3 regions of the Streptomyces siamensis genome follow, and region 1 is predicted to be linked to each of the others. Evidence: riboswitches for the same ligand, from Rfam matches in the RefSeq annotation. Region 1 holds a riboswitch; each other region holds the start of a gene.

What was found. Region 1 has a riboswitch for ZMP and ZTP ahead of ABEB03_RS31855 (glycine hydroxymethyltransferase). Riboswitches for the same ligand answer to the same signal wherever they lie in the genome.
Region 2: linked by a shared signal. The riboswitch ahead of ABEB03_RS33150 (dihydropteroate synthase) and the one ahead of ABEB03_RS31855 (glycine hydroxymethyltransferase) in region 1 are both predicted to bind ZMP and ZTP.
Region 3: linked by a shared signal. The riboswitch ahead of ABEB03_RS22865 (bifunctional 5,10-methylenetetrahydrofolate dehydrogenase/5,10-methenyltetrahydrofolate cyclohydrolase) and the one ahead of ABEB03_RS31855 (glycine hydroxymethyltransferase) in region 1 are both predicted to bind ZMP and ZTP.

The regions. Positions count from the first base shown of each region.
Region 1 is NZ_BAABKB010000030.1:234,209-243,733, forward strand. It holds gene pdxR (MocR-like pyridoxine biosynthesis transcription factor PdxR) at 1-581, shown strand, start outside; gene ABEB03_RS31835 (DMT family protein) at 853-1,680, opposite strand; gene ABEB03_RS31840 (hypothetical protein) at 1,833-2,177, shown strand; gene ABEB03_RS31845 (glutathionylspermidine synthase family protein) at 2,192-3,379, shown strand; gene rocD (ornithine--oxo-acid transaminase) at 3,719-4,933, opposite strand; ZMP/ZTP riboswitch at 5,181-5,268, shown strand; gene ABEB03_RS31855 (glycine hydroxymethyltransferase) at 5,300-6,745, shown strand; gene ABEB03_RS31860 (hypothetical protein) at 6,761-7,459, opposite strand; gene ABEB03_RS31865 (hypothetical protein) at 7,857-8,549, opposite strand; gene ABEB03_RS31870 (hypothetical protein) at 8,690-9,525, opposite strand, start outside.
Region 2 is NZ_BAABKB010000031.1:61,754-71,278, reverse strand. It holds gene ABEB03_RS33200 (ATP-binding protein) at 1-594, opposite strand, end outside; gene ABEB03_RS33195 (DUF4232 domain-containing protein) at 849-1,559, shown strand; gene ABEB03_RS33190 (NADP-dependent oxidoreductase) at 1,996-2,895, shown strand; gene ABEB03_RS33185 (hypothetical protein) at 3,164-3,367, opposite strand; gene ABEB03_RS33180 (hypothetical protein) at 3,288-3,503, shown strand; gene ABEB03_RS33175 (glycosyltransferase family 2 protein) at 3,608-4,381, shown strand; gene ABEB03_RS33170 (hypothetical protein) at 4,449-4,616, opposite strand; gene ABEB03_RS33165 (MarR family winged helix-turn-helix transcriptional regulator) at 4,801-5,163, shown strand; gene ABEB03_RS33160 (MFS transporter) at 5,160-6,593, shown strand; gene ABEB03_RS33155 (DUF1330 domain-containing protein) at 6,627-6,920, shown strand; ZMP/ZTP riboswitch at 7,286-7,377, shown strand; gene ABEB03_RS33150 (dihydropteroate synthase) at 7,346-8,134, shown strand; gene ABEB03_RS33145 (NUDIX domain-containing protein) at 8,131-8,526, shown strand; gene ABEB03_RS33140 (MFS transporter) at 8,624-9,525, shown strand, end outside.
Region 3 is NZ_BAABKB010000016.1:504,709-514,233, forward strand. It holds gene ABEB03_RS22845 (rhodanese-like domain-containing protein) at 1-330, shown strand, start outside; gene ABEB03_RS22850 (ABC transporter ATP-binding protein) at 425-2,179, shown strand; gene ABEB03_RS22855 (hypothetical protein) at 2,308-2,604, opposite strand; gene ABEB03_RS22860 (nuclear transport factor 2 family protein) at 2,775-3,140, shown strand; ZMP/ZTP riboswitch at 3,471-3,557, shown strand; gene ABEB03_RS22865 (bifunctional 5,10-methylenetetrahydrofolate dehydrogenase/5,10-methenyltetrahydrofolate cyclohydrolase) at 3,582-4,430, shown strand; gene ABEB03_RS22870 (CU044_5270 family protein) at 4,440-5,465, opposite strand; gene ABEB03_RS22875 (RNA polymerase sigma factor) at 5,458-6,024, opposite strand; gene ctaD (aa3-type cytochrome oxidase subunit I) at 6,130-7,815, shown strand; gene ABEB03_RS22885 (hypothetical protein) at 7,821-8,171, shown strand; gene ABEB03_RS22890 (polyprenyl synthetase family protein) at 8,168-9,172, opposite strand; gene ABEB03_RS22895 (glycosyltransferase) at 9,476-9,525, shown strand, end outside.

The DNA.
Region 1 (9,525 bases):
GCCTGATCCTGGAGGACGACTACGACGGCGAGTTCCGCTACGACCGCCAGCCCGTCGGCGCGCTCCAGGGACTGGACCCCCAGCACGTCGTCCACCTGGGTAGCGCGAGCAAGTCGCTGGCCCCCGCGCTGCGCCTGGGCTGGCTGGTCCTGCCGCCGTCGCTCGCACCCGAGGTCACCGCGCTCAAGGGCGGCGGGGGCTGGTCGACCGGGGCGCTGGACCAGCTCACCCTCGCGGAGTTCCTCACCTCCGGCGCCTACGACCGGCACGTCCGGGCGGCCCGCCTGCGCTACCGGCGGCGCCGCGACGCGCTGGTCGCGGCCCTCGCCGATCGCGCCCCGTCGGTCCACGCCACCGGAATCGCGGCCGGCCTGCACGCCGTCCTCAGGCTTCCCGCGGGTACCGAGCAGTCGGTGGTCCGGGCGGCGGCCTGGCAGGGCCTGGCCGTCCACGGCCTGACGCGCTACCGCCACCCCGACGCCGTCACGGAACCGCAGGACGCGCTGGTGGTGGGGTACGGGACACCGCCGGACCACGCGTGGTCGGGAGCGCTCGACGCGCTGTGCCGGGCGCTGCCCTGACCTGGATCCCGGCTCCGGCTCCCGTTTCCCGGCTCCCGGCCCGGGTTCAAGGTTGCCGCGAAGCCCGAGGGGACTGTCGCGCTCTCTGCGGCGGGGCCTCGCCGAGGGGGGCCGGGAGCGGCTTCTGCACCAGGGCCGGGCGGACGTGACCGCTGCCTGCCGAGCGGGCCGGGAGCGGCAGTGGCGCGCGCACCGGAGCCTCGCCGAAGCGGACCCGCTGCCTGCGGAGCAAGCCGGAGCGGATCCGCTGCCCGCCGAGCAAGCCCGGCGGCTACGTCGATTCCTGCACCGGGGCCTCACCGAAGCGGGCCAGCGCCAGCGCGCCGGCCACCGCCACCGCGAAGCCGAGGACAGCGAGCCAGGCGAGCCCCTCCCGCGTGCGGTCGCCCAGCCACACCACGCCCACCAGGGCGGGCCCGATCGTCTCCCCGATCACCAGCCCGGCGGTCGCGGTCGTCACGGAGCCGCGCTGAAGGGCCGAGGTGAGCAGCAGGAACGCCGCGCCGCCGCCGATGAGCAGCGCGTACGTCGCCGGATTGGCCAGCAGCGCACCGGGGTCGAGGTCGTCGATGAGCCGCACCGACACCTCGACCACACCGAAGCCGAAGCCGGCGCCGAGGCCGAGGACGAGCGGGCGCCGCCGCTCGGGCAGCCGGCCGCTCACGAGGCCCAGCAGCAGCACCGCCACGGCCGTGCCCAGCATCGCGTACTTCAGGGCCGCCGACCCCGGGCGGTCGCCCTCGGTGCCGGACGCCAGCCCCAGCATCGCGAGCCCCGCGCACACCAGTCCCACCGCGCCCCACTCGACCCGGCTCAGTCGCACCCGCAGCAGCCGTGAGGCCACCACCGCCGTCACGGCGAGGCTCGCGGCGAGCGCCGCCCCCACCGCGTAGATCGGAATCGACCGCAGCGCGGCGATCTGGAGCAGGAACCCGACCCCGTCGAGCGCGAGCCCGGCCAGATAGCGCCATTGCCGCAGCGCGCGCAGCAGCAGCGCCGCGTCCCCGCCCGGCCCGGTGCCGGCCGCCGCGCGCGCCGCCATCGCCTGGAGCACCGTCGCCGTTCCGAAGCAGACCGACGCACCAAGCGCGCACACCATTCCAAAGAGCACGAAGCGACTGTAGGGGAGCCCGCATCGCAGGGGGCCGTCGCACGCACGTCCTGCGGCGCTCTCTACTCTGATCGCCGAACGTCCAAGAAGAAGCACAAACGAAGCAAAGTCGAACCGAACGAATCAACGGGGGAACGGACATGGCGGACACACGTCGTCAACTGCGCTCGGGCACCGTCGTGCTCGGCGGCATGGGACTCCTCGCCGCCGCACTCACGGCCTGCTCCTCGGAACCGGACAAGCGCTGCGTCGACCGCGACAGCTACAACCTGGCCAAGGGCTACCGGGTCGTCGCCGACAAGAACTGCAAGTCCACCAAGGTGTCCGTCAACGGTAGTTGGTACTACGGCGGCAAGAAGAAGAGCGGCTGGGTCGACGGCGGTTCCTTCGTCAAGCCCGGCAAGGGTTCCGGCGGCTCCGGCGGCAGCCACAGCGGCGTCGACCGCGGCGGCTTCGGCAGCGGCAAGGGCAGCTCCGGCGGCTGAGCAGGAGACGTCCCGTGGAACGCCGCACCATCGCACCCCGCCCCGACTGGCAGCGGACCGTCGAGGAACAGGGCCTGATCTATCCGCTCACCCGCCACCCCGACAACTCCCTGCGCCCCTACTGGGACGAGAGCGCGTACTACGTCTTCTCGCTCCCCGAGGTCGAGGCGCTGGAGGAGGTCGTGGACGAACTGCACCGCATGTGCCTGGCCGCGGCCGAGCACATCGTCCGCACGGACCGCTTCGCCGACCTCGGCATCACCGACCCGCACGTCGTGCGGGCCGTCGCCGAGGCCTGGCGGCGACGCGCCGAACTCCCCTCCGTCTACGGTCGTTTCGACCTGCGCTACGACGGCACGGGCCCCGCCAAGCTGCTGGAGTACAACGCCGACACGCCGACCTCCCTCGTCGAGGCCGCGAGCCCGCAGTGGTTCTGGATGCAGGACCGCTTCCCCGGCGCCGACCAGTGGAACTCCCTGCACGAACGACTCGTCGCCGCCTGGAAGAAGCAGGCGCCCCTCCTGCCGCCGGGCAGCCCGCTGCACTTCGCGCACTCCTCCGCCGACGAACTCGGCGAGGACCTGATGACGGTCGCCTACCTCAAGGAGACCGCCGAGCAGGCGGGCCTCGACACCGACTGGATCTCCATGGAGGAGATCGGCTGGGATCCCCTCTCCGGCCGCTTCGTCGACAACTCGCTCCGCTTCATCCGCAGCTGCTTCAAGCTCTACCCCTGGGAGTGGCTCACCGCCGACCGCTTCGCCGGACACGTCCTGGACACCCTCGACAACGGCGGCGGCACGGGGACCACGCTGTGGATCGAGCCGGCCTGGAAGATGCTCCTGTCCAACAAGGCTCTCCTCGCGATTCTCTGGGAGCTCTACCCGGACCACCCGAACCTGCTCCCCGCCCACCTCGACGGCCCGCGCGAACTGGCCGCCGGCCGGGGCTACGTGGCCAAGCCGCTGCTCGGCCGCGAGGGCGCCGGGGTCACCGTGCACGAACCGGGCGCCGCCCCGGTCGTGCGTACCGACGAGCCCTGCGTCTACCAGGAGCTGGCCCCCCTCCCGTCCTTCGACGGCAACCGCGTCGTGCTGGGCGCCTGGGTCGTCGAGGACGAGTCGGCGGGCCTCGGCATCCGCGAGTCGTCCGGCCTGGTCACGGACGAGTACGCCCGCTTCCTGCCGCACGTGATCCTCTGACGACCCGGCGCGCGCGACCCCCGGCCGCCGCCCGGCGACACGGGGCCGAGCCGGGTCCCGTGACGCGTCGGGCACCCGCGCCCCGAGCCCGGCACCGTGCCTCGCCGGCCCCCGGACCCACCCTGCACCGGGACCCGGCGCATCCCGAGACGGTGCGCCGCGAACCCGGCACCGCGCCTGGTGCCCCCGGACCCGGCACCGTGCCTCGCCGGCTCCCGGACCCGGCGCGCCGCGCCTCGGCGACCCCGGGCCGCCCTGCCCCGGGACCGGGGAGCTGGAGCATCCCGGAGACGACGCGTCCCGGAGACTGCCCGGTCCCGACGGCTCCCGGCCCCGGCCCTAGGCCCCCAGCACCTCGCGAAGTCGGCCGAGCCCCCAGTCGAGGTCCTCCTCGGAGATGACCAGCGGCGGGGCGATCCGGATCGTGACGCCGTGGGTGTCCTTCACCAGGACGCCCCGGTCCACCAGCTTTTCGGAGATCTCCCGGCCCGTGCCGTACGCCGGGGCGATGTCGACGCCCGCCCACAGTCCGCGCCCGCGGACCTGTGTGACATGACCGGAGTCCTTCAACCGGCCCAGCTCCTGGTGCAGATGCGCACCCAGCTCGGCCGCCCGCCGCTGGTACTCGCCCGACCGCAGCATCGCGATCACCTCCAACGCCACCGCGCAGGCCAGCGGATTGCCCCCGAACGTCGAACCGTGCTCCCCGGGCCGGAACACCCCCAGCACGTCGGCGCCCGCCACCACCGCCGACACGGGGACGACCCCGCCCCCGAGCGCCTTGCCCAGCACGTACACGTCCGGCACGACCCCCTCGTGCTCGCACGCGAACGTCTTTCCCGTGCGGCCGAGACCCGACTGGATCTCGTCCGCGACGAACAGCACGTTCCGCTCGCGGGTCAGTTCCCGCACGCCCGGCAGATAGCCCGGGGGCGGCACCAGCACCCCCGCCTCGCCCTGGATCGGCTCCAGCAGCACGGCGACCGTGTTCTCCGTCAGCGCCGCCCGCATCGCGGTCAGGTCCCCGTAGGGCACGATCTCGAAGCCCGGCGTGTACGGCCCGAAGTCCGCCCGCGCCTCCGGGTCCGTGGAGAAACTGATGAGCGTGGTCGTACGGCCGTGGAAGTTGTTCCCCGCGACGACGATCTTCGCCCGCTCCGCGGGCACCCCCTTCACGCGGTACCCCCACTTCCGGGCCGTCTTCACCGCCGTCTCCACCGCCTCCGCGCCGGTGTTCATCGGCAGCACCATCTCCATGCCGCACAGTGCCGCCAGCTCCCGGCAGAAGTCCGCGAACCGGTCGTGGTGGAAGGCCCGCGACGTCAGCGTCACCCGCTCCAGCTGCGCCTTCGCCGCCTCGATCAGTCGCCGATTGCCGTGCCCGAAGTTCAGCGCCGAGTATCCGGCCAGCATGTCGAGATAGCGGCGCCCCTCGACGTCCGTCATCCAGGCCCCGTCCGCCGTCGCCACGACGACCGGCAGCGGGTGGTAGTTGTGCGCGCTGTGCGCGTCGGCCGAGGCGATGAACGCCTTCGTCGTCTCCGTAGCGGTCACGCGATCTCCGTTTCTTGACGAGCGGCACGGGGCGACGCGCGTGCCCGCGCACGGGGCGGCACGTGCCGCCCGGACCGGGCGGCTCGCGCTTCCCGACCACGGGCGGATACGTGCTCCCGGGCGGGGGACGGCATGTCCTCCCGGGCGGGGAGTGGCGCCCGCCGATGGTGGGCCCCGGCCTCCTTCCTACCGTCGCTCGCATGGTGGACCGGGGAACCCGCAGATCCGGCGCGCCCGGTAGGCTGACCGGCGGGGCCGTGACTGGCGCGCTGGGATGGGACCGACCATCGGGGAGCGGCCCCTCGAACTGTGTGCCGTGCGCCTGGGCCGACCCGTGAACGCTGAACACCACGTCCGGAGGCCGTCATGCCAGAGCCCCTTTCCACCGAGTCCACCGCGTTCCGCAGTGCCCTGGACGTGATCCGGGCCGTGGAGCCCCGCGTCGCCGACGCCATCGGCCAGGAGGTCGCCGACCAGCGCGACATGCTCAAGCTGATCGCGTCGGAGAACTACGCCTCCCCTGCCACGCTCCTCGCCATGGGCAACTGGTTCAGCGACAAGTACGCCGAGGGGACCGTCGGCCGTCGCTTCTACGCCGGCTGCCGCAACGTGGACACCGTCGAGGCACTCGCCGCCGAGCACGCCCGCGAACTCTTCGGCGCCGAGCACGCCTACGCCCAGCCGCACTCCGGCATCGACGCCAACCTCGTGGCCTTCTGGGCCGTCCTCGCCGCCCGCGTCGAGGCCCCCGCCCTGGAGCGCGCCGGAGTCCGCAACGTCAACGACCTCACCGAGGCCGACTGGGCCGAACTGCGCCACGCCTTCGGCAACCAGCGCATGCTCGGCATGTCCCTCGACGCCGGCGGCCACCTCACCCACGGCTTCCGCCCGAACATCTCCGGCAAGATGTTCGACCAGCGCTCCTACGGCACCGACCCCGCCACCGGGCTCATCGACTACGAGGCCCTGCGCACCTCCGCCCGCGAGTTCAAGCCGCTCATCATCGTCGCCGGCTACTCCGCCTACCCCCGCCTGGTGAACTTCCGGATCATGCGCGAGATCGCCGACGAGGTCGGCGCCACGCTCATGGTCGACATGGCGCACTTCGCGGGCCTCGTCGCCGGCAAGGTGCTCACCGGAGACTTCGACCCGGTCCCGCACGCCCAGATCGTCACCACCACCACGCACAAGTCGCTGCGCGGCCCGCGCGGCGGCATGGTGCTGTGCGACGAGAGCCTCGCCGAGCAGGTCGACCGCGGCTGCCCGATGGTCCTCGGCGGCCCCCTCCCGCACGTCATGGCGGCCAAGGCCGTCGCGCTCGCCGAGGCCCGCCGCCCCGAGTTCCGCGACTACGCACAGGCCGTCGTCGACAACTCCCGTGCCCTCGCCGAAGGCCTGATGCGCCGCGGCGCCACGCTGGTCACGGGCGGCACCGACAACCACCTCAACCTGATCGACGTCACCTCCTCCTACGGCCTCACCGGCCGTCAGGCCGAGTCCGCCCTGCTCGACTCGGGCATCGTCACCAACCGCAACGCCATCCCCGCCGACCCCAACGGCGCCTGGTACACCTCCGGCATCCGCATCGGCACGCCCGCGCTGACCACCCGTGGTCTGGGCACGGCCGAGATGGACGAGATCGCGGGCCTGATCGACCGCGTCCTGACGTCCGCCGAGCCCGGCACCACGGCCAAGGGCAGCCCGTCCAAGGCCCAGCACGTCCTGGACGCGAAGATCTCCGACGAGATCGCCCACCGCGCCACCGACCTGCTCGCCGGTTTCCCGCTCTACCCGGAGATCGACCTCGGCTGACGCGCCTCGCGCGGGCTACAGATCGATCAGCTCCTGTCGTGGTTCCCGCGGCGGTCCGGCAGCCTCACGCCGGGCCGCCGCGCGGCGTATCAGGACGGAGCCCCCTGTGCCGAGGACCAGCCCCGCCGCCAGCCCTGGCACCGCCCACCTCACGCTGTCCGCCACGTCCGGCTCCGCCACACGCCCCAAAGTGCTTCCCGAGCCGAACAGGGATCCCTCCTCATCCAGTTGGTCGAACACCGCGCGCGGCGCCCGGTGCCAGCGGATGTCGTCGTCCCGGACGTCGGGGGAAGGATCCGTCCGCACCCATGGAGTGCCGTCCGCGGCGACGAACACCTGGTCCTGACGCTCGATGGCGACATCGCCACCCGGTGCCCTGCTGGTCTGCGGCCAGCCCCCCACCCCTGTGAGCCCCCAGATCACGGTGGCCCGCACTTCGGGGAAACGGCCCTCCACCCATGCCTCGGGAACCCGCTCCGTCCCCGTGTACCGCGGGGAGAGCAGCCGCCACAGCCGTACGAAGTCCCGCTCCCCGGAGTGCAGCGAGGTCGCCCGTCCCGTGTCACCGGCGACGACCAGTGCCAGGTCGGGAGTGTCGGCCTTCGCCCGCGCCGAGCCGCGCGCCGCATCGTGTGCCGTATCCCGTGCGGAGGCCCGGGCGCCCGGAGTGCCGAGCGCGACCGACGCCACGACGACCAGCAACAGAAGCCACACCCGCCTCCCACCCGTCCCCGCTCGCCTCTCGCCGGTCCAGAGCCTTGCACCGGCCCTCGCTCGCGTCCCGCCGGTCCGCAGCCTCGTGCCTTCGGTCCCCACCCGCGTCCCGCCGGTCCACCACGCGGTCCCGCCGGTCCACCAAGTGGTCCCGCCGGTCCACGGCCCGCTTCCGTCGAGCTGTGGCCCCGTCGCGCCGAGCCGCGGCGCCATCCCGCCGGTCGACGGTCTTGTACGGCCCAGCCGGCGTTCCGGCCGGGCGAGGCGCCGGCTCCTCGTGCCGGGTCGCCGCCCCCGCCGGGCGGGCCGGGACCCCTCCTGACCGATCCGCAATCTCATCCGTCCCCCTCTTCCCCATGCGTCCCCCTCACCGGTCTGCCCGCCACCCCGCGGCTCCTCACATGTCCCGCAACTCCTGGTGAGGTTCACCCGTGCGAGGCCGCCACAGCCGGGCCAGCAGCGCCCCGGCCGCCGCTCCGGGCAGAGCCCACCACCAGTCGGTGCCGTCGTCGGAGGCGGCCGCGGCCGGCCTCGTCTTCGTCCCCGTGCGGACCTCCTCGGCCGGGGTCGGGGTCGCCGCGCCGGCGGAGTCGTCCGCCGACTCCCACGCGCCCGGGGGGATTCCCTCCGCCCCCTCGGGCGACGGTTTGCCCAGGACGCCGAGCTTCTTGAACAGCGCCCGCACCTGGGCGGGGTGCGCGGCCTTGTGCCAGTAGCCGTTCATGCTCCGGACGTCGGTGGCCGTGTGTATCCAGACCTCCTTGCCGCGCGACGAGTCCGGATAGACGCGGTCGACCCGCCACGGCGACACGTCGTGCGCCAGCCAGGTGACGTTGAGCTGACGCCCGCTCGCCACGCCCAGGCCCGGCGGCTCCTCACGGTCCCCCGCGTCGGGCTCGCCCAGCAGGCGCATCAACTCTCCGTACTCCTCGTCCGAGTGGTACAGCGAGGCGGTCTGCGCGCTCTCCGGCGAGACCACCAGCACGCTCGTCGGTCCACCGGCCGTCGCCGAGGGCGCCGCGATCAGCACCACCGCGAGCGCCACGGCCAACGCCCCCGTCACCGACAGCAGTTCACGAAGCCTGCGCATCCGGACCCCCAACCAGCCGGTCGTCCCGCGTGCGGCCCGCCCGCACGCGATGTCTCACTTCTGGTACACCGCTCGACCCGCCGGGGTTCCCACTCGGCACCGACGGATTCGCGCGCTGCCTCACCAGTAGGAAACACGTGCTATTTCAGCGACTTGGCGATCGCCACCGCCCGCTCCTTCGACGCCACGCCCTCCAGACGCAAGGTCACCTCACCGCCGGAGGGCAGCCACAGCAGCGTGGGCCCCGCGGTCCGCACCGAGCGGGTGAAGCGGCCACCGTCGTCGTCGACCAGCCAGAAACTCAGCAGATGCGGCTTCGCGAACCACAGGGCCTGGCGGCCGTAGTCCTCGGGGGCGCCGAGCGCCACCCACTCCGGAGGCTCACGCACCGTCTTGGAGAAGCCGATGTCGAGCTGCGCGGGGTACTCGTCCAGCCGGACCGTGCGCCCGTGCTCCTGCCAGCACAGGCTCATCAGCAGGCGCCCCTTCGGCTCACGCGTCACCGTCACCGCGTCGGGCACACCGAGGGCGCCGGGCACGAGCGGGGTGAACCCGGCCCGCCGTCCGGCCTGCGCCAGGGTCAGCGAAGGCCCGCACCCCGGTACCCGCGCGCCGGGCGAGGGCACCGCCGACGGGTCGTACCGCACCTCGACCCCGCCGAAGCCGAACCAGTCGACGACCGCGGCACGCACCGGAGGCGTGAGCACGAGGACCGTGAGCAGTCCGCACAGGCCCGCCGTCAGCCCGCGCCGGCGCGCCCGTGCCCAGCGCAGCACCGCCCGCATCCGGTCGCGGACGCCCGGCGGCTCGGCCACCGGGACCGGGATGTGCTCGGCGAGCATCTGCTCCAGCACGCGCTCGACCATCGACTCGCCGTCGGCCGCATCCGGCCGGTCCAGCGAGCGCCCGAGCGCCCGGAGCTCCTCCGGCAGCCGCGAGACGTCCTCGCCGCCCCGCCGCCTCCGGTCGCCGCGGG
Region 2 (9,525 bases), on a different contig from region 1:
GTCGTCGGTGTCGGCCGGCATCGCGGCGTCGGCGATGCCCATTGCGCCGAGCAGCCGGGACAGCGCGTCGCGGGGCGGGGTCGGCTCGGGGTCCATACCGCGCAGGTCCAGGGCGAATTGCCCGTCGGGGAAGTGCGGAGCGAGGTGATGCGCCGCGTGTACGGCGAACGCGGTCTTGCCCAGGCCCGGCTGCCCGGTGACGACGGTGACCGTCGGCCGGCCGCGCTCGGCGTCGTGGGCCAGTTCCAGCAGCCGGGCGAGTGCCGGGGCTCGTGCGGTGAAGTCCCCGATGTCGCGCGGGAGGGCCAACGTGGCGGGCGCGACCGGGCCGTCCGGGGTGCGGGGGCGCGGTCGGCCCAGGGCGGCGGACTTCTCCAGGCACGCCGCCTCGTCGCCTTCCAGTCCCAGCGCTTCGGCCAGAGCCTGAACGGTACGGCGCTGCGGTCCCCGGGTGCGCCCGCGTTCCATGTCCGCCAGTGCTCTCACGCTGACCTCGGCCGCATGGGCCAGTGCCTCCTGGCTGAGTCCGGCGCGCGTGCGCAGGTGGCGCAGTTGGTGCCCGAAGTCACTGCCGACAGGCGTGGCACCGCGCACTGTTGAAGTCTCCGTTCGTCCGGCTCTCCCTGCGCGAGCCACCGGCAGAAGTATGACAGTCGGTAGTTCTGCCGGGTGAACTGCCTGGGAGACGACGGCGCGCGGTGATCGACTGAAGGCACGGGTTCGTGCACACCCTCCTGTCCTGCTACCGGACAGGCAAGGGCAGTTCAGAACCGCGGTACACCGACCAGACGACCACGGCCGCCGGCAACAGACCTGCGGCTCCGCACCAATTCATCGGGGAACCTTTCATGAACACTCTCCTGCGCCGTCCCGCCCTGCTCGCCGTCGCTTGCGCGTCACTCGCTCTCCCCCTCGCCGCCTGCCAGGGTGGCGACGACAGCAAAGCTTCGTCCTCCGCGTCGTCCTCGGCGAGCGAATCGGCGGCGGCCGGCAAGACCGACGGCGCGTCGGAAACGGAGGGGACGACCGACTCGGCCGGTTCGACCGGGTCGCAGGGCTCTTCGGGGTCTTCGGGCTCTTCGGCGTCTTCGGGGTCTGCGGACTCCGCGGGCTCGACCGGCAGGCAGGCTGCCAGCTCCACCCCGGTGTGCACGGCCGGGGACGTCACCATCACCGCCGCCACTCAGGACGGTCCGCCGTACACCCATCTCGTGCTCACGGCGAAGAACACCTCCGGGCACGCGTGCCGCCTGGCAGGCTTCCCGCACGTCCAGCTCCTGGAGAGCCACAAGCAGGATGTCCCGGCCGTCGCAAAGAGCAAGCCGGCCGCACCTGTCGTGATCTCGGCAGGGGCCCCGGCCTACGCCCTGCTGAAGGTGTCGGACGGCGGTGTGGACGAGGACAACGAGCCCGTGTCGGCGTTCTCCGTCACGCTGGAGGGCGACTCGACGGTCATCGCCGTCAGCGCGCCCGGCAGCGACGGCATCGCCGCCGACCCGGCGAAGGCACTCACCGGCTACTGGACTCCCGAACTCCGCAACGGGGCGGACGACTTCTGAAGCCCGTGGTGACACCCGAAGGCATCGATCGGCCTTCTCCCGCCTGATCACGTCGGACGTCGCGGCCCCGCCTGACGAACCGTCGACGGAGGCACCGCTGACTGTCGCGCGGGGCCGTGCACGGGCGCGTGGCCGTGCGGCGGCTCGGGGAGGATGTGCGCGGGACGGGGTAGGGGTTGCGGGCTTGCCGCAGGGCCTCGATCGGCAGGTCCAGGTGCGGATCCATTCCACGATTGGCCCAGTTGGACACGCTTCAAATGGACCACGTGCCCGGGCCACTGGCCGCATAGGCTCTGCACCGATGCGGCTGAGACCACGAGCCACCTCTGCAGGGGATCCCAGGTTCACAACCGCTGCCAGCTGTGGGTTCCGGTCCGTGCCTCCCGATCGGCCGGACTGAGTGAGAGGACGGAGATCTGCTGTGAAGGCGTGCGGAGTGTCCGGGGCCGACAAGGAAGTCGCCCTGCTGGAGTTGCCCGAACCGTCGCCTCCGGGGCCCGGTCAGATTCTGATGGGGGTTCAGGCGGCCGGGGTCGGCCCGTGGGACGGACTGCCCATCGACGCCAGTTGGGACGTGGGGCTGCGCCCCCCGGCAGCGCTGGGAGTGGAGGGCGCGGGCAAGGTACTGGCCGTCGGTGCGGATGTCACCGGGTTTGCCGTGGGCGACCGGGTGCTCGCACACGAGGCCCCGCTGCCTGGAGGAAGCGGCTTCTGGGCCGAACGCGTTCTGATCAACGCGGATCACGCGGCAGCCTGCCCACCCGGGCTGGACGCCGTGCACGCGGCGGCGCTGCCGGTCAACGGGCTCACCGCGCTGCAGGCCTTGGAGAAGCTGGACCTCAGCCGAGGACAGCGGCTCCTGATCACCAACGGAGCCGGGGCCACCGGAGCCCTGGCCATCCAGCTCGCCGCGGCCCAGGGCATCGAGGTGACCGCGACCGCGTCTGCTGCCGCCGCGGAGCGCCTGCTCGGTCTGGGAGCGACGGAGGTCGTCGACTACCACGATGCGACCTGGTCGGCCAAGGTACGCGGTGGGTTCGACGCCGCCCTCATCATCGCTGCCGGCACGGCGGACACCGCCCTGCCTTTGGTGCGGGACGGCGGCCGACTGTGCTCCCTGACCTCGGACGCGCCTCCGGCAGAACGAGGCATCACGAGTGGGGACCTCTACATCGAGCCCGACGCCGCGCAGCTTGCCCAGTTGGCGGAGCAGGCCGCCGCGGGAACCTTGAAACTCGCACCGGAACCCCTGCCACTCAGCGAAGGCCCGGCTGCGTTCGCCCGGGTGGTTACCGGAGGGGCCGGCGGAAAGAAGATCGTGCTCACCCCAGCATGACCCGACCGGGCACTGCCCGATACCGATCCCGATGCTGGGCCACTGTGCCCGCCAGACGCGATCGAGAAGTCGTCAGGCTGAGGGGGCGCGGACCGAGGCCGATGAGCAGTACGGCGCCACGTGCCGAAGGTGAATTGCCAAGGTCGATGGCGTCGTACTTGCTTGTAGGTCAAGCCGAGCAGCAGAATCCGAGATCCGCTGACGGGCATGCCGCGCTTGTCGAGTGCTTCCACGAGACGTCGTACGACGTGGTGGGGCACGTGACGGTTCACGTCGTCTGCGTGTTCCACGAACCGGAAAGGATCCCCAGCTCCTGCTCGGTCTTCCACGAGAGGAACAACGGGTCAACAGGCAGGCAGTGCCCGCCGACCCCAGGCCCCGGGGTGAACCGCGTGAACCCGAACAACATGGTCGCGACAGCGTCGATCACCTCCCTGACGTTCACGCCGAGGGAAGCGGCCGGCGTCGCCATCTCGTTGACCATGGAGATGTTGACGAACCGGAAGATGTTCTCGATCAGCCTGGCGCAACTCGGCGACCTTGGTCTCGGATACCCGCACTGCCGTCAGCAAGATGCCGTCGTAGAAACCTTTGATCACATCCAATGATTTGGCGTCGAGCCCGGACACCAACTTCGGCGCCCCATGGCAGCTCCTGCTCGATCGCGGTGCTTGAATGGACCGTCGTTCCTGGTCTGGCAAGGAGAAGCGCTGTGCCCCTGGTGTCTGTCGTGATGCCCGTGTACAACTCGGCAGCCACCCTCGGCGCAGCCGTCCGATCGGTACTCACGCAGACCCACAGCGACCTGGAGCTGCTGGTCACCGACGACCAGTCCTCCGACGGCTCCATGGACCTGCTCCGCGAGTTCGCCGAGCAGGACGAGCGCGTCTTGCCCGAGTCGGCACCCGAACAGGGCGGTGCGGGCCGGGCCCGCAACCTCGCGATCGAACGGGCCCGCGGGGACTACGTCGCTTTTCTCGACAGCGACGACATGTGGCTCCCGGAGAAGACCGAGAAGCAGCTCGCCTTCGCTGCGGAAGCCACTGCGCCGTTGACGTTCACCTCGTACTTCAAGATGGACGCCGACTACGACGGCGAGAGCACCGACTGGGTCCCGAACGGGCGGGTGATCCGTGCGCGGGAGCACGTGGACTACCGCGCGATGCTGGTCCAGGACCACATCGGTGCTCTCACCGCCATGTACGACCGCAATGTCCTGGGTACGAGGCTGATGCCAGAGATGCGCAAGCGCCAGGACTACGCCCTCTGGCTGTTGATCATGCGGGACGGCGCTGACGCCCGGGGCCTGGCTGAGCCGCTTGCGGTCTACAGGGCCCATCAGGCGGGATCACTGTCCTCCAACAAGCTGTCGCTCGTGCAGTACAACTGGGCCCTGTACCGCAAGCACGAGCATCTGTCGGTCCCGCGGGCGACCCGGGCACTGGCCGGCGCCGTGTGGCAGTCGCTGCGCAACTCGCGCATCTAGGCCGTTTCTCTTGGATCATGGCGCTGACCCGGATGTGGGTGGAGTCGGTGCGCTGGGTGCCGCGGCCCTATAGCAAGCCGGCCCGCCGGATCCGGGTGAGCGCGAGGCCCGGCAGCCGGTCGACGCGGTCGCCCTCGGCGAGCCGGTCGCGGGAGTCGGACAGGACGCCGTGGTGGAAGCCGGGGTCTTCCAGCTCCAGGCCGAGGGCGCACTTGAAGTCGATGCGGCTGCGCACCGCAACGTCACCGGCTCCCAGCGGTCGAGGCCACCCGCGCCAGCCCCATTTCCATAAATCATGTATATAAAAATGCTATGCTTCGAGCATGAGTCGTCAAGACACCGCTCCTGGCGCGTCCGCCGCCATCGGGGCAGCCCTCTACGGCCTGGCCACCAGGGCCACACGACGCCTGCCCCGGGACATGAGCCTGACGTCCGCCGCCACCCTGGCCACCCTGGACCGGAGCGGCCCGCGACGCATCACCGATCTGGCCGCAGTCGAGGGCGTCACCCAGCCCGCGATGACCGCCCTGGTCCGGGTGATGGAGCAGTCCGGCCTGGTCGAGCGACGGGGCGACGCGTCCGACAAGCGGGTCACGCTGGTGTGCCTGACCGAAGCCGGCACCTCCTATGTCCGGACGCGGCGCCAGGCGGGCGTCCACGCGTTCGAGCGGTTGATCGGCGAGCTCACCGGCGACGAGGTCGAGGCGCTGGTGGCGGCCCTACCGGCGCTGAAGCATCTGGCAGAGCTCGAAAGCCAGGACCGCGAAGGACCGAAGCCGTGACCGGGCAGCCGGGCGGCAGGGTCGCGGGGAAGGCGTTCCCGGTGGCGCGTTCCGAGGCGCGGCTGCTGGTCCCCGCCCTGATGTTCATCGCTCTGGTCGTGGCGGCGGTCGCCAGCCTCGGGACGCCGCTCATCACCAGCGTGGCGACCTCGTTCCACGTCTCGCTCGGCAGCGCGCAGTGGACGCTGACCGTCGCCCTGCTCAGCGGCGCCGTCGCCACGCCGGTCCTGGGCCGGCTCGGAGCCGGCCCGCACCGGCGGGCCACGATCCTCGCCACGCTGGCGGTCGTCGTCGCCGGCAGCGCGCTCACCGTGCTGCCGCTGCCGTTCGCGTGGCTGCTGGCCGGCAGGGCGGCCCAGGGCGTCGGGCTCGGGCTGACGGCGCTGATGATGGGCGTGGCCCGGGACCACCTCCCCGAGGAGCGCAGCGCGGGCGTGATCGCCCTGATCTCGGTGGTCTCGATCATCGGGGCCGGCGTCGGCTACCCGCTGGCCGCACTGCTCGCCGAGCTCGGCGGGGTACGGGCCGCCTACGGCCTCGGCCTGGTCGTCACCGCCGCCGCCCTCCTGACCGCGTGGCGCTCCATGCCCGAAGCCCCCGAAGGCCGCTCCGCCCACGTGGACGTGGCAGGCGCGGTCGTCCTGGCCGCTGCGCTGCTCCTGGTGCTGTTCCTCGCCGGCGAACCGAATCTGTGGAGCCGGCACCTCGCCGTGGCGGCGGGCCTCGCCGTCGTCGCGGTGGTGCTGCTCTGCGTCTGGGCCGTCATCGAGCTGCGCAGCACGACGCCCCTGGTCGATGTGCGGGCGGTGCGGCACCCGGCGGTCGCCGGGGCGAACCTCGCCATGTTCGTCGGCGGGATCGGCATGTACCTCCTGCTCACGCTCATCACCCGGTACGCGCAGACGCCGCACGGCGCCGGCTACGGCTTCGGGCTGACGACCTTCGTCGCCGGGCTGGTCCTCATCCCGTTCTCGGTGCTGGGGTTCGTCGCCGGCAAGCTCACGCCGCGGGTCCGAACGCGGATCGCCGACCCCCTGCTCCTGGCCGGCAGCGCCGTCGTGGTCGGCGGCGGGTTCGCCCTGTTCGCGGCGGCCCGGTCAGACCTGGCCGAACTGTTCGCGGCAATGGGCGTGCTCGGCTTCGGCGTCGGCGGCTTCTCGGCCGCGATGCCCGGCGTCATCCTGGCCGTCACCCCCAAGAGCGAGACGTCGAGCGCCATGAGCTTCAACTACGTCGTCCGTAGCGTCGGGTACTCCCTGGGCAGCGCCATCGGCGGCCTGATCCTCGCCGCGGGCACCGGCCCCGGCCACCTCTTCCCCGACGACAGCGCCTACACCACCGCGGCGCTGGTCGGCATCGGCGCCATGGCGATCACGACGCTGACAAGCCTCGCTCTCGCCCGCCGACGCTCGTCCGAGACCAACCTGTAAGTCGGATGCACTCATCCCCACACTGGAGGTTCCATGCCCAAGGGCTACTGGGTCAGCGTCTACCGCACCATTTCAGACCCTGAGAAGCTGGCCGCTTACAACAAGCTGGCCGCTCCGGCCGTCGCGGCCGGGGGCGGTCGGACCTTCGTCCGTGGCGGTCGGGTCCAGGCGCATGGCGCCGGAATCGCCGAGCGCACCGTCCTGGTCGAGTTCGACAGCTTCGAGCAGGCCGTCGCGGCGTACGAGAGCGCGGCCTACCAGGAGGCGCTGGTCGCCCTCTCCGACGGCGTCGAGCGCGACTTCCGCATCGTCGAAGGCATCGACTGACCGAGGTCCAGTCGGAGCTTCGCCGAAGGCTCTCTGCGGCGCAGCCCGAACCCCACGACGAACGACAAAGCGAAGAGCCCACCGAGAACCATCGCCGCGACCGGGTGGTCGAAGTGCGCGAGGCACGCGACGCCTGCGACATCCAGAAGAGCCGCGTACTTGCGTCGGGCACATCCCGCACCCTCGGCCCTCACCATCGCACCCGGCAGTTCAGGTTCAGCTCGCGCACGGCTTCGCAACCTGAGTCTTCTTCACCGGGACGGGCAAGACGTATCGCCGGCACCGGACCGGGGCGATTGCGCCTCCCCTGCGCAAGGGGCTGTTCCTGAGCCACTACCGGTGAATTCGTGACTCGGTTACAGTTGCGGTCGAGCCGTGACTGGCGTGTCGAGATGGGTGCAACCATCGGGGAGCGGCTTCGTCACATGGACGTGTGCCGCGCGCCTGGGCTTCTTGGGATCGACCCGGGAGGCACCGTCATGGCTCAGCACCTGGATTCCTCGCCCATGGCCATGGGCCGGCCCCTGCTGGTCGGGGTCGTCGACAGGACAGCAGACGCGTTCCCGCATGGCGGCCGGTACCTCGGCGCTGAAGGAGCGTCGGGGCGCGCCCGGCGGCTGCGGTCGGAGGGGGCCGACAGCGTCGAACCGGGTCCTGCGGCGAGCCACCTGGGAGCCCAGGAAGTGGACGCGACCGAGGAAATCAGGCGGCCCGCCGACGTCATGGACCAAGTGGTCGCCGAGAGTGTGCCGGTGTCGGTCGACTCGTTCCTGCCTCAGTTCCAGCGCTTCGCTGCCGCTCGTAGGGGCCCCGCACCTCAACGACATCCACGGCTTACCCGATCCCGGATCGTACGAGGAACTCACGGGCTCCGTTTGTCGGTTGATCGCCGGGCACTCCGTGCAGCGGCGCGCACCAGCCACCGAAGCCATGACCGATGTCACCGAAGTGGGCGGGGGAATCGAGGAGTTCCTCGCCGAGCGTCCGGCCGCGCCGGGAACGGCCGGCATCAGCCGGGAACGGCTGGTCCTCGCCCCACGGCCCTTCGGGCCCTCACCGCAACCAGCCTTCCCGGGATCGGCCCGGCAACTGTGGCGACGGAGTTGTACGCGGCATGGCGCGGAGCGGATTACATCCGTACCCGTGACGTGGGCGCTCTCCGCGATGCGGTCACCGTCTCCTACGCCCGGGAAACCGCCGAAGGAGCAGCATGATGGATCAGCGAGAAGCGATCGTCGCGGTGGTGCGACGAAAAGAGCGAGTGCTCGTCATCCAGAGGGGTCCGTTGGCCAGGCTGTCAGGGTACTGGGCGCCGCTCAGCGGCACACTCGAAGCCGGTGAGACGCAGGCGGAAGCCCTGGTCCGGGAGGTGCACGAGGAAGTCGGCCTGAGGGTCTCGCCCGTGGCCAAGGTCTGGGAGTCACAGACCGAGGACGGCACGTTCCGTCTGCACTGGTGGACGGCGGAGGCCGAGGAAGGCGACGTCGTTCTGCATCCGGGTGAGGTGAGCGACGCCCGCTGGGTCACACCTGAGGAGTTCTCCCGACTTCAGCCCGTCTTCGAAACCGACCGCGTGTTCTTCGACCGCGTACTGCCGCAACTCTGACGACGCGTCGAAGGAGTACAGGGCGCTGCGACACACAACTTACGCCGCTGGCGCCTCTCCGAAACCGCAGGCAGCCAACACGAAGGAGTTCCGGCCGGTGAACGCGTTAGGTCGATACGCCGAGGTCCGAAAGATCCCCGGACTCATGTCCCTGCTCGTGACGGGGGTTGTCGCACGGCTCGGCAGCGGCATGACACCGCTCGCCCTGCTGTTGCTCGTCGAGGGGGCGACCGGCCGGTATGCGTACGCCAGTCTCGCGGTCGGTGTGTATGCCCTGGCCGGGGTATCGATCAGCCCGGTGATCGGGCGGATCGCCGACCGGCTGGGCCCTTCGCCGGTTCTCCTGGGCACCGCCCTTGCCCATGCGATGGCCCTGGCCGGGCTGGTGGTCACTGCCCAGGGCGCCGGCGCGCTGCCTCTGATCTGCACGACGGCCGCCGCCGTCGGCGCGACCTATCCGCCCCTCACCGCGGTCATCCGCGGCGCATGCAACCGGATGACCGGCCCCAGGACCGGCTGGGAACGAATGCGCGGGACCGTGCTGGCCGCGGACACCGCGTTGTACGAGTTCGTCTTCGTCATCGGTCCTCTGCTGGTGGGTGTCTTCGGGGTGATCGCCACCCCGGCCGCGGCGATCATCGCAGCCGCCGGGGTCACGCTGGCCGGGACCACCCTGGTCGCACTCGGCGCCGCGATGCGCGCCCAGCGACCGCATGCCTCTCGCGTCAGGACCAGCGGTCTGGGTCCTCTGCGCGTGCCCGGCTTCACCGTTCTGCTGGGCTGCGTCGGCGCGCTGGGGGCGGGGTTCGGCGCCGTCAGCGTGGCGGTACCCGCCTACGCCACCGAGCACTCCGGCCGCGACTCCGCCGGGCTGGCCGGTCTGCTGCTCGCGGTGTGGGGCCTGGGTTCCGCTGTGGGCGGCCTCTGGTACGGAGCCTGGCCGCCGCGCTCGCCGCTGCACCGGCAACTCGCCTGGCTGCTCGGCTGCGTCGCTCTCAG
Region 3 (9,525 bases), on a different contig from region 1:
CACGGTGTGACGGCCGCGACCCTCACCGGCGGGACCAGCGCCTGGACCGCGCGCGGCCACGAACTGGACCGTCCCGCGACCGGGTCCCGCACCACCTGGTCCATGGAGCGCCAGGTCCGGTTCACCGCGGGCGGCGTGGTCCTGGCCGGGCTGGGCCTCGGACTGCTGCACCCCGCCTGGCAGTTGCTCTCGGCGGGCATCGCCGGCGGCCTGGTCTTCTCCGCCCTGACCAACACCTGCGGCATGGCGGCCGTGCTGGCCAGGCTGCCGCACAACCGGCCCCGGCCCGCCGACCTCGAGGCGACCCTCGCCGCGCTGGCGGCACGCTGACTGCGCTCTCCCGCAAGGGAGTTGACCCGCTCCCGGTCCCGGCGGGCCCGGACGTAGCCTGAGTGCTCCGCACCGACTCACGCCAAGGAGCGCCGTGAGCCTCACCGACGCCCAGCCCGAGGTGCCCACGTGGCGCCTGCTGCTCGGCTACGTACGACCGCATCGATGGGCCCTGCTGGCCGGCGCGCTGCTGGCGCTCGCGACCGGCGCCACCGGGCTGGTGCTGCCGCTGGTGGCGCGGGGCCTCATCGACGACCTGTCGCACGACCGGCCCATCGGGCGGGCGCTGCTCGGGATGGCGGCGCTGGTGGTCACCAACGCGGCGGTGGGGGCGACGGGTTCGTACGTCCTGCGGCGCACCGCGGAGTCGGTGGTGCTGGGCGCGCGGCGCACCCTGTCCTCGTATCTGCTGCGGCTGCGCATACCTGCCGTGGACCGCAGCGAGCCGGGCGATCTGATGTCCCGCATCACCTCCGACACGACCCTGCTGCGCGAGGTGACGACCGATTCCCTGGTCGGCATCGGCACCGGCGGGCTCACCCTCGTCGCGACGGTGGTCATGATGGGCCTGGTCGACGTGGTGCTGCTCGGGGTCACCCTCGCCGTGATCCTGTGCGCGGGCACAGTGCTCGGGGTGATCGTGCCGCGCATCAACCAGGCCAGCAAGCAGGCCCAGGACGCCGTCGGGCTGATGGGTGCCGCGCTGGAACGGATTCTCGGCGCGCTGCGCACCGTGAAGGCGTCCGGTGCCGAGCACCGCGAGGAGGCGGCCGTCCACGCGGCGGCCGAGGAGTCGTGGCGGCAGAGCGTCCGGGCCGCCAAGTGGTCGGCCGCCGCGGGCAACACGGCCGGGCTGGCGATGCAGATCGCCTTCATCACGGTGCTGGCGGTGGGCGGGGCCCGCGTCGCGACGGGAGCCGTGGACGTCGGCACCCTGGTGGCGTTCCTGCTGTACGTGTTCTATCTGATGTCGCCGATCCAGCAGGTGGTCGGCGCCGTCACCCAGTACCAGACCGGTGCCGCCGCGCTCGCCCGGATCCAGGAGGCGATGCGGCTGCCCGCCGAACCCGTGGCGCTGCCCGCGCCGCTGCCCTCCCCCGGCGCCGAGCCTGCGTCGCTCGCCTTCGACGACGTCCGCTTCCGGTACGCCGACGACCTTCCGTACGTCCATCACGGTGTGACGTTCGCCGTCCCGGCGCGCGGCATGACCGCGTTCGTGGGGCCGTCCGGAGCGGGGAAGACGACCGTGTTCTCGCTGATCGAGCGGTTCTACGACCCCGAGACCGGGGTGATCACCGTGGACGGCCGGGAGCTGGACGGGTGGGACCTGCCGCAGCTGCGGTCCGCCATCGGTTACGTGGAGCAGGACGCCCCGGTGCTCTCGGGCTCGCTGCGCGACAACCTGCTGCTCGGCAATCCGCGGGCCGACGAGGCCGAAATCGTCCGTGTGCTCAAGACGACACGTCTCGACGGGCTGGTCGCCCGGCTGCCCCGCGGGCTGGACACGCTGGTCGGCCATCGCGGCACCAAGCTGTCCGGCGGCGAGCGTCAGCGCGTCGCCATCGCCCGCGCACTGCTGCGCCGTCCGCGGCTGCTGCTCCTCGACGAGGCCACGTCCCAGCTCGACGCCGTCAACGAGGCGGCGCTGCGCGACACGGTCTCCGACGTGGCCCGGACGACGACGGTCCTCGTGGTCGCGCACCGGCTGTCCACCGTCACGATGGCCGACCGCATCGTCGTGATGGACGCGGGTCGCGTCCGCGCCGTGGGAACGCATCGCGAACTGGTGGCCGCGGACCCGCTGTACGCCGAACTCGCCGCCACGCAGTTCCTCGCCACCGCCGGGTGAGGCGGCGGAGCCCGGCACGAGAAAGAGGGCCGGCCGGTGGGCGAAGTGGTCTTCGCCCACCGAACCGGCCCTCCGCGCTCGTACGGGCCGGCCCTCGGTGCTCGTCAGAGGGCAGGCCCTTTGCCGGACTAGCCCTCGACGGCCGGAACGACACCCATGACGGGCGCGGCGAGGTCGGTCACCTGATGCAGCTGGTTCAGGTCGTTCAGCCGGTTGAGGCCCGCGAGCTGGCGGGACGGCAGCGGCATGGCGGCGCGCTGCTCGGCAGGGATGGAGCTCAGGGCGAGGGAGTCGAGTTCGGCGACGGGGTTCAGCTTCCCCGCGTCCGCGGCCTCGGAGCCCGCCGCGCTCGCCATCGGCGCGGCGAGTCCGGTGACTCCGACGGCGAGACCAATGGCGGCGACCATACGTCGTGTTGAGATCATGCCTTCTGCAACGGCGCCGGTCCCCCGCGGACACGGCCGTCACGCTCCGCTCACCCGACAGGCTCATCGGGGCGGCTGCGCTTGCCGAGGACCGTGCGGCGGAGGAGTCTCGGAGATGAGGCCCTTCGCGACCTGCTCCTCGACGGGCCGCGGCCTTCAAGGAGGTCATCATGGGCACCTCGCTAGGCCCCGCCTTCGACACCGAAGCGCTGCGCCGAGCCATTGAAGGACACAGTGCGACGGATCTGCTGTCGCTCTACGCCGACGACGCGGAACTGCGCATCGTCGACCGCAACACCCAGCCCAGCCACCCGATGGTGAAACACGGTCGCGGCGAGATCGCCGAGATGCTCGACGACGTCTACAGCCGGGACATGACCCACAAGCTGGAGCAGTGCGTGGTCCAGGGCGACCACGTCGCCTTCTCCGAGTCCTGCGAGTACGCGGACGGCGTGAAGGTGCTGAGCACGTCGATGATGTCGCTGCGTGACGGCAAGATCGTCGACCAGACGCTGCTCCAGGCATGGGACGAGTAGAAAGGCACTGGCCGAAGGTCCAGATCACGTCGCGTCTGACCTGGACCTTCTCGGCGCGAGTGGGGATGGGCCGGTCGCGCCCGCGCCCCGCTCGGCTGCCGCGACCCGTCTCCGCGGCAGGTCTGCGACTGTCCGCCTCGCTGCTGGGCTCAGCGTTGCGCGCTGCCCGCTCCCGTCCTCCGGCACCGCGTGCCGTTCGAAGGCTGCCCCTCCGACGCCGGTGAGCCCGACCCGTACCCGGCACCACACCTCGTGGTGCGGGTGACGAGGCCCGCCGCCCCCAGCGGGCCGGACCGGCCGCGGGCGGGTCACCCGCAGGAGCTACCCTGGTCGGCGGGCCGTGACTGGCGCTGAGGTGGAGTACCACCGGGGAGCGGCCTGACGAACGGGTCTCAGCCGCGCGCCTGGGCGATCGTCAGCAGCGCTCTGGAGGAGCAGCTCATGTCCCAGGCCCAGCTCATGGACGGCACGGCTCTCGCGCGCCGGATCGTCGAGGACACCGCGAAGCGCGCCGCCGACCTGAAGGACCGTACCGGTGCCGCGCCGTGTCTGGCGACGGTGCTCGTCGGCGAGGACCCCGCCTCGGTCACCTACGTGCGCATGAAGCAGAACCGCTGCCGCAAGGCGGGGATCGAGTCCCGGCACGTCGCCCTGCCGGCCGCCACGACGACCGCCGAACTGGTCGGCACGCTCCGCGCGCTCTCCGAGGACCCCACCGTGCACGGCATCCTGCTCCAGCACCCCGTCGGCCCGCACATCGACGAGCGGGCGGCGTTCGAGGCCATCGACCCGCGCAAGGACGTCGACGGCGTGACGCTGAGCTCGTACTCGGCGATGAGCTTCGGCCTGCCCGGCTTCGTGTCCTGCACACCCGGCGGCATCATGCGGCTCCTCGACGAGTACGACGTCGACCCGGCGGGCAGGCGGGCGGTCGTGGTGGGCCGAAGCGCGATCCTGGGCAAGCCGGTCGGCATGCTCCTCCTCGGACGGGACGCCACGGTGACGTACTGCCACTCGCGTACGAAGGACCTGTCGTCCCTCGTGCGTGAGGCGGACATCGTGGTGGCCGCGGTGGGCCGGCCCCGGCTGATCCGCGGTGAGGACGTCAAGCCGGGTGCCGTCGTGATCGACGCGGGGTACAACCCGGGCAACGTGGGCGACGTCGACTTCGACACGGCCGTCACGCGGGCCGGACTGATCACGCCCGTGCCCGGCGGCGTCGGCCCCATGACCATCGCGGTTCTGCTGGAGCAGACCGTGGCGGCAGCGGAACGCCGGCCGGGCGTCTGAGCGGCACCGTCAGCGCATCCACGCGCGGTAGGAGAGCACGTCCCCGGCCTTGACCCCGAACTCGGGGTCGTCCCGGGTGACGGTCTCTTCCAGGCCGAGGACGGCACCGGTGACCGGGTCGAGCACCAGCATCCGCCGGACGGAGTGCGCCCGGTCGTCGTATACGTACGCCTGTCCCCCGCGGCCCAGCCGGTCGGTGACCGCACCGGCCGGGCGCAGGCCCTGCGCGTCGGCCAGGATCCGGACCAGCGCGGCGTTCTCCCGGGTGCCGAGCGTCCAGTTGTCCAGCAGTCCGGCGACGGCGTCGAGGAGTCCCGGGGTGTCCAGGGGGCCGGTGCGGTCGATCTCGTCCAGGTAGGCGCGCAGCCGTACGGCGTCGTGCGGCGGCCGGGCGACGGGCGGGGCGTCGCTCCAACTCGGCGGATAGGTCCGCCTGCTGAGGACGTGCCCGTCCTCGACGGTGCGGGGCACGGGGTCGGCGTCCGTGACGACCGGCTTTCCCGGGCGGCGCGGGTCGGTGGCCACGACGAGTTCCGTGTGGCTGCCGTCGGCCTTCCAGCGGACGAGGCGTTCCTCGGGCAGGGTGACGGGCGGCCGGGCGCCGGGGCCGGACGTCATGGCGAGGCTCCACGACTGGAGATGGGTGCCCTGGACCAGCCGGAGGGTGTCCCCGGCGGCCGCCGCGCGGCCGGCGATCCGGTCGAGCGGCACGGGGGCGGATCCGGCCTCGACGACCAGCGGGCGCGGTGCGGCCACGGCGGGCGCGGTGGCCGAGCCCGAGAACATGAGGGTGAGGGTGAGGACGACCACGCAGGCCGCCGCCACGGAGCCGAGGCCCCAGGTCCACCGGCGCAGGTGCCGGGGGCGCGGCCGGCGTTCGCCGCCGTGCGGGAGGCGGTCGGGCCTGCGGTCGCCGCCGTGCAGGAGCAGGTCGAGCCGGTGTTCGGCGTGCTGGTCGAGCGGGCGGTCGCCGAAGCGGGGGTCGGCGGACGGGACCGGGTCGGCGCGGCGCAGGAGTTCGAGTTCGTCAGCCATGGCCGGGCTCCTTCAGGATGTCGCGGCGGGGCGTTGCGGTGCCGGTGGCCACGGGGGTGGTCTGCAGACGGTCGATCTCGGCTCTGAGCCGGCGGCGGGCGCGGTGCAGGCGCATCGCGGCGGCGCGGCTGCCGCAGCCGAGGACGACGGCGACCTCGTCGACGGCGAGTTCCTCCCAGGCCGTGAGGCGCAGTACTTCCTGGTCGGCCGGGGAGAGCCGGGCCAGCGCCTCGTGCACCCAGTCGCCCGGTGTGTCGGAGCCGGGCCCGGCCACCACCTGGGTGCCGTGCGCGCTCTCGTCGTTGCCGAGCCGGTCGAGCAGCCTGCGGCGGCGTCCGTATCCGCGTACCGCGTTGGCCAGGCAGCGGCGCGCCACCCCGTACAGCCAGGGAAGAGGAGAGGGCGGCAGGTCGGACCGGCGCCGCCAGGCGACGGTGAAGACCTCCGCCACCACCTCCTCCACATCACTGCCACGGCCGTCCAGTCGCCTAGCCACGTAGCGGCTGACCGCCCAGTAGTGCTCGCGATAGGCAGCGGCGAAGGTCTCGTCGTTGCTCATGATCCGTCTGTGTCCGGCAGGTGGGTGAGCGTCACACCCTTCGGTGTGACGCTCGTCGCGTCGCTCCATTGTGACGGTGCGGCGAGGGCCGGACACAGGCGGGGCATGGAGAGCAACACGGTGACGGCGCCGCCCGCATCCGCAGGCCCGCGCGCACGGCGTCCGGGACGGGCCGCGGTGAAGTGGCTGACGTCCACGGACCACAAGACGATCGGCACGCTGTATCTGGTGACCTCGTTCGCGCTGTTCTGCGTCGGTGGTGTCATGGCGCTGCTGATGCGCGCCGAACTGGCCCGGCCCGGTCTGCAGATCATGTCGAACGAGCAGTTCAACCAGGCGTTCACGATGCACGGCACGATCATGCTGCTGATGTTCGCGACGCCGCTGTTCGCCGGTTTCGCGAACTGGATCATGCCGCTGCAGATCGGCGCGCCCGACGTGGCGTTCCCGCGGCTGAACATGTTCGCGTACTGGCTGTACCTCTTCGGCTCGCTGATCGCGGTGGGTGGTTTTCTCACCCCGCAGGGCGCGGCCGACTTCGGCTGGTTCGCCTACTCGCCGCTGTCGGACGCGGTCCGCTCGCCGGGCGTCGGCGCCGACATGTGGATCATGGGTCTGGCCTTCTCCGGCTTCGGCACCATCCTCGGCGCGGTCAACTTCATCACCACCATCATCTGCATGCGCGCTCCGGGCATGACGATGTTCCGCATGCCGATCTTCGTGTGGAACGTGCTGCTGACCGGTGTGCTGGTGCTGCTGGCCTTCCCCGTCCTCGCGGCGGCCCTGTTCGCGCTGGAGGCGGACCGTGCATTCGGTGCGCACGTCTTCGACGCGGCGAACGGGGGCGCGCTGCTGTGGCAGCACCTCTTCTGGTTCTTCGGGCATCCGGAGGTGTACATCATCGCGCTGCCGTTCTTCGGAATCATCTCCGAGGTCATCCCGGTGTTCTCGCGCAAGCCGATGTTCGGTTACATGGGCCTGATCGGCGCGACCATCGCGATCGCCGGTCTGTCCGTGACGGTGTGGGCCCACCACATGTACGTCACCGGCGGTGTACTGCTCCCGTTCTTCTCCTTCATGACGTTCCTCATCGCCGTTCCGACGGGTGTGAAGTTCTTCAACTGGATCGGAACGATGTGGCAGGGCTCCCTGTCCTTCGAGACTCCGATGCTGTGGGCGACCGGTTTCCTCGTCACGTTCGTCTTCGGGGGTCTGACCGGCGTGATGCTCGCCTCACCGCCGATGGACTTCCCCCTGTCCGACTCGTACTTCGTGGTGGCGCACTTCCACTACGTCGTCTTCGGCACCGTGGTGTTCGCGATGTTCTCCGGCTTCCACTTCTGGTGGCCGAAGATGACCGGCAAGATGCTCGACGAGCGCCTCGGCAAGATCACCTTCTGGACTCTGTTCGCCGGCTTCCACGGCACGTTCCTGGTGCAGCACTGGCTCGGTGCCAATGGCATGCAGCGCCGGATCCCCGACTATCTTGCGGTGGAAGGGCTCACGGCACTGAACACGGTGTCGACGATCTCGTCCTTCCTTCTCGGACTCTCGTTCCTGCCGTTCTTCTACAACGTGTGGAAGACGGCCAAGTACGGCAAGCCGGTCGGCGTCGACGACCCGTGGGGCTACGGGCGTTCGCTGGAGTGGGCGACGTCCTGCCCGCCGCCGCGGCACAACTTCCTCACGCTGCCGCGGATCCGCAGTGAATCCCCGGCCTTCGACCTGCACCATCCCGGCACCTCGGTGTCGGACACCCCTCTGCCGTCCGCCGGGAGGGAACTGCGGTGACCGCCATGGACGACCGGCCGCTCGACGTGTCGCCGCTGATACGCGAGCTCGAAGGCCATCTGCTCGTCGAGGCCGCCCGTGCCGAGGGGCGCGCCGAGGCGGAGCGTTTCGCCCGGTCGCTGCCCTGGCTGTCGGACACCCAGCGGGCCGAGGTGCAGGAGCTCTACGCGGCGGAACACCTGGTCCTCGCGAGGCGTTCCTGGCAGCACGTCGCGCGACGCGGTGGCGAGCTGCGGGCCGAGTACGAGGACAGGTACCGCCGCCTGCGGCGGCGCTGGTGCGCCGGCGTCCTGATCTGCACGGCCCTCGCCCTGGTGTCGCCGGCCGTGCTGCTGCTGACGGGGACGAGAGGTTAGAGCGCCATCGCGGTCTCGGTGACGGCACGCGGCTGGAGATGCATGACGGACGACCGGTCCACGAGGTCGCGCAGAACGGGCACGAAGGCCTGGTCGCCGCCGAGTTCGTCCAGAATGCGCTGGGCCCGGTGGCGGAACTCGTCGATGTCCTGCGCGAAGCGACGCAGCACGGCGGGCGCGAGCAGCACGTCGGTCAGTTCCGTCCGGGCCTGCGGCGATGTCCGCGCGGCGGTGTGCAACCCGAGGACGCCGGCGGTGGAATGCGGGGCGGTCTCCTCCAGCGCGCAGGCGAGCAGATACGTCACGGTGCCGTTCAGGAGGTCCTCGTCGCGACCGGACAGGATGTCCTCCTGGTCGTTGAAGATCTGCCAGAGGACCCCGAACACGTCACCGAATTCGCGCCAGAGCTCCACACGCGGCTTCGCGGCACCGGCCAGCTCCGCGGCCATGGTGGTGATCATGCTGTACGGGGCGCCGGACTTCCCCAGGTACGCGGCGGCCACCGACGCGCGGGTGGCGGTGGCCGCGTCTCCGTGGAGGTCTCTCAACTGGCCCTCGGTCGCGCCGATCCAGCACCGCACGACCTCCGCCGACAGGGCGGCGCGCACCTGCTCCGGGATCCGCTCCGACTGGACGACCAGCAGGGGCAGGGGCGTTCCGCCGATGACGGTGGCGAGCAGCGCGTCGCTCTCGTCGAGGTCGCCGACGGCGAAGGTTCCCTGACCGTCGGCGAGGTCGTCGAGGCAGCAGGCCGAGGTCCACCACAGGTCATGGACGACGGTCAGCGGAAGGGCCGGTTCGAGAGCGCCGGTCTCGGCGGCGTGGACGATCAACGGCAGCACCGACAGGGGGTACTTGAAGGTGCGGTGCCGCAGGAGCGCGGCCACGACGGCCCGGACGGACGGGGCCGACGCGCCGAGCAGGCCGAGCGCGGCCTCCCGCTCGGCCTCGATCGCCGCGGCCATCTGCCGATGCACATCCACGTACGACACCGCAGTCACGCAAGCCCACCCCACCACTCTGTTCAATCGAGGACCGATTCGATCACCCGGTTCACAGGGGAGCTAGAGCGATTTTGCGCCATGGCCGAATCAATTCATCATGCGATGGGCCGACCGGACCCGGCCGGCGGGCCGCACCGAGGCCCTCCCGTTCGGCGTGCGTCGCGCTCGGACAGCCGCGCGCCGGGGCGCGTCGGGCGGCGCGCGGCGCCGCATCGGGCGGGAAACGCCGCATAGCGGCCGGGAAGTGAGGGTCCATCGGTCTCGGACCCCGCCATACTGGCCGTCGTGCGAGTAGCGATCATGACCGCGGGGTCGCGGGGCGACGTGGCACCGTACACCGGGCTCGGGCA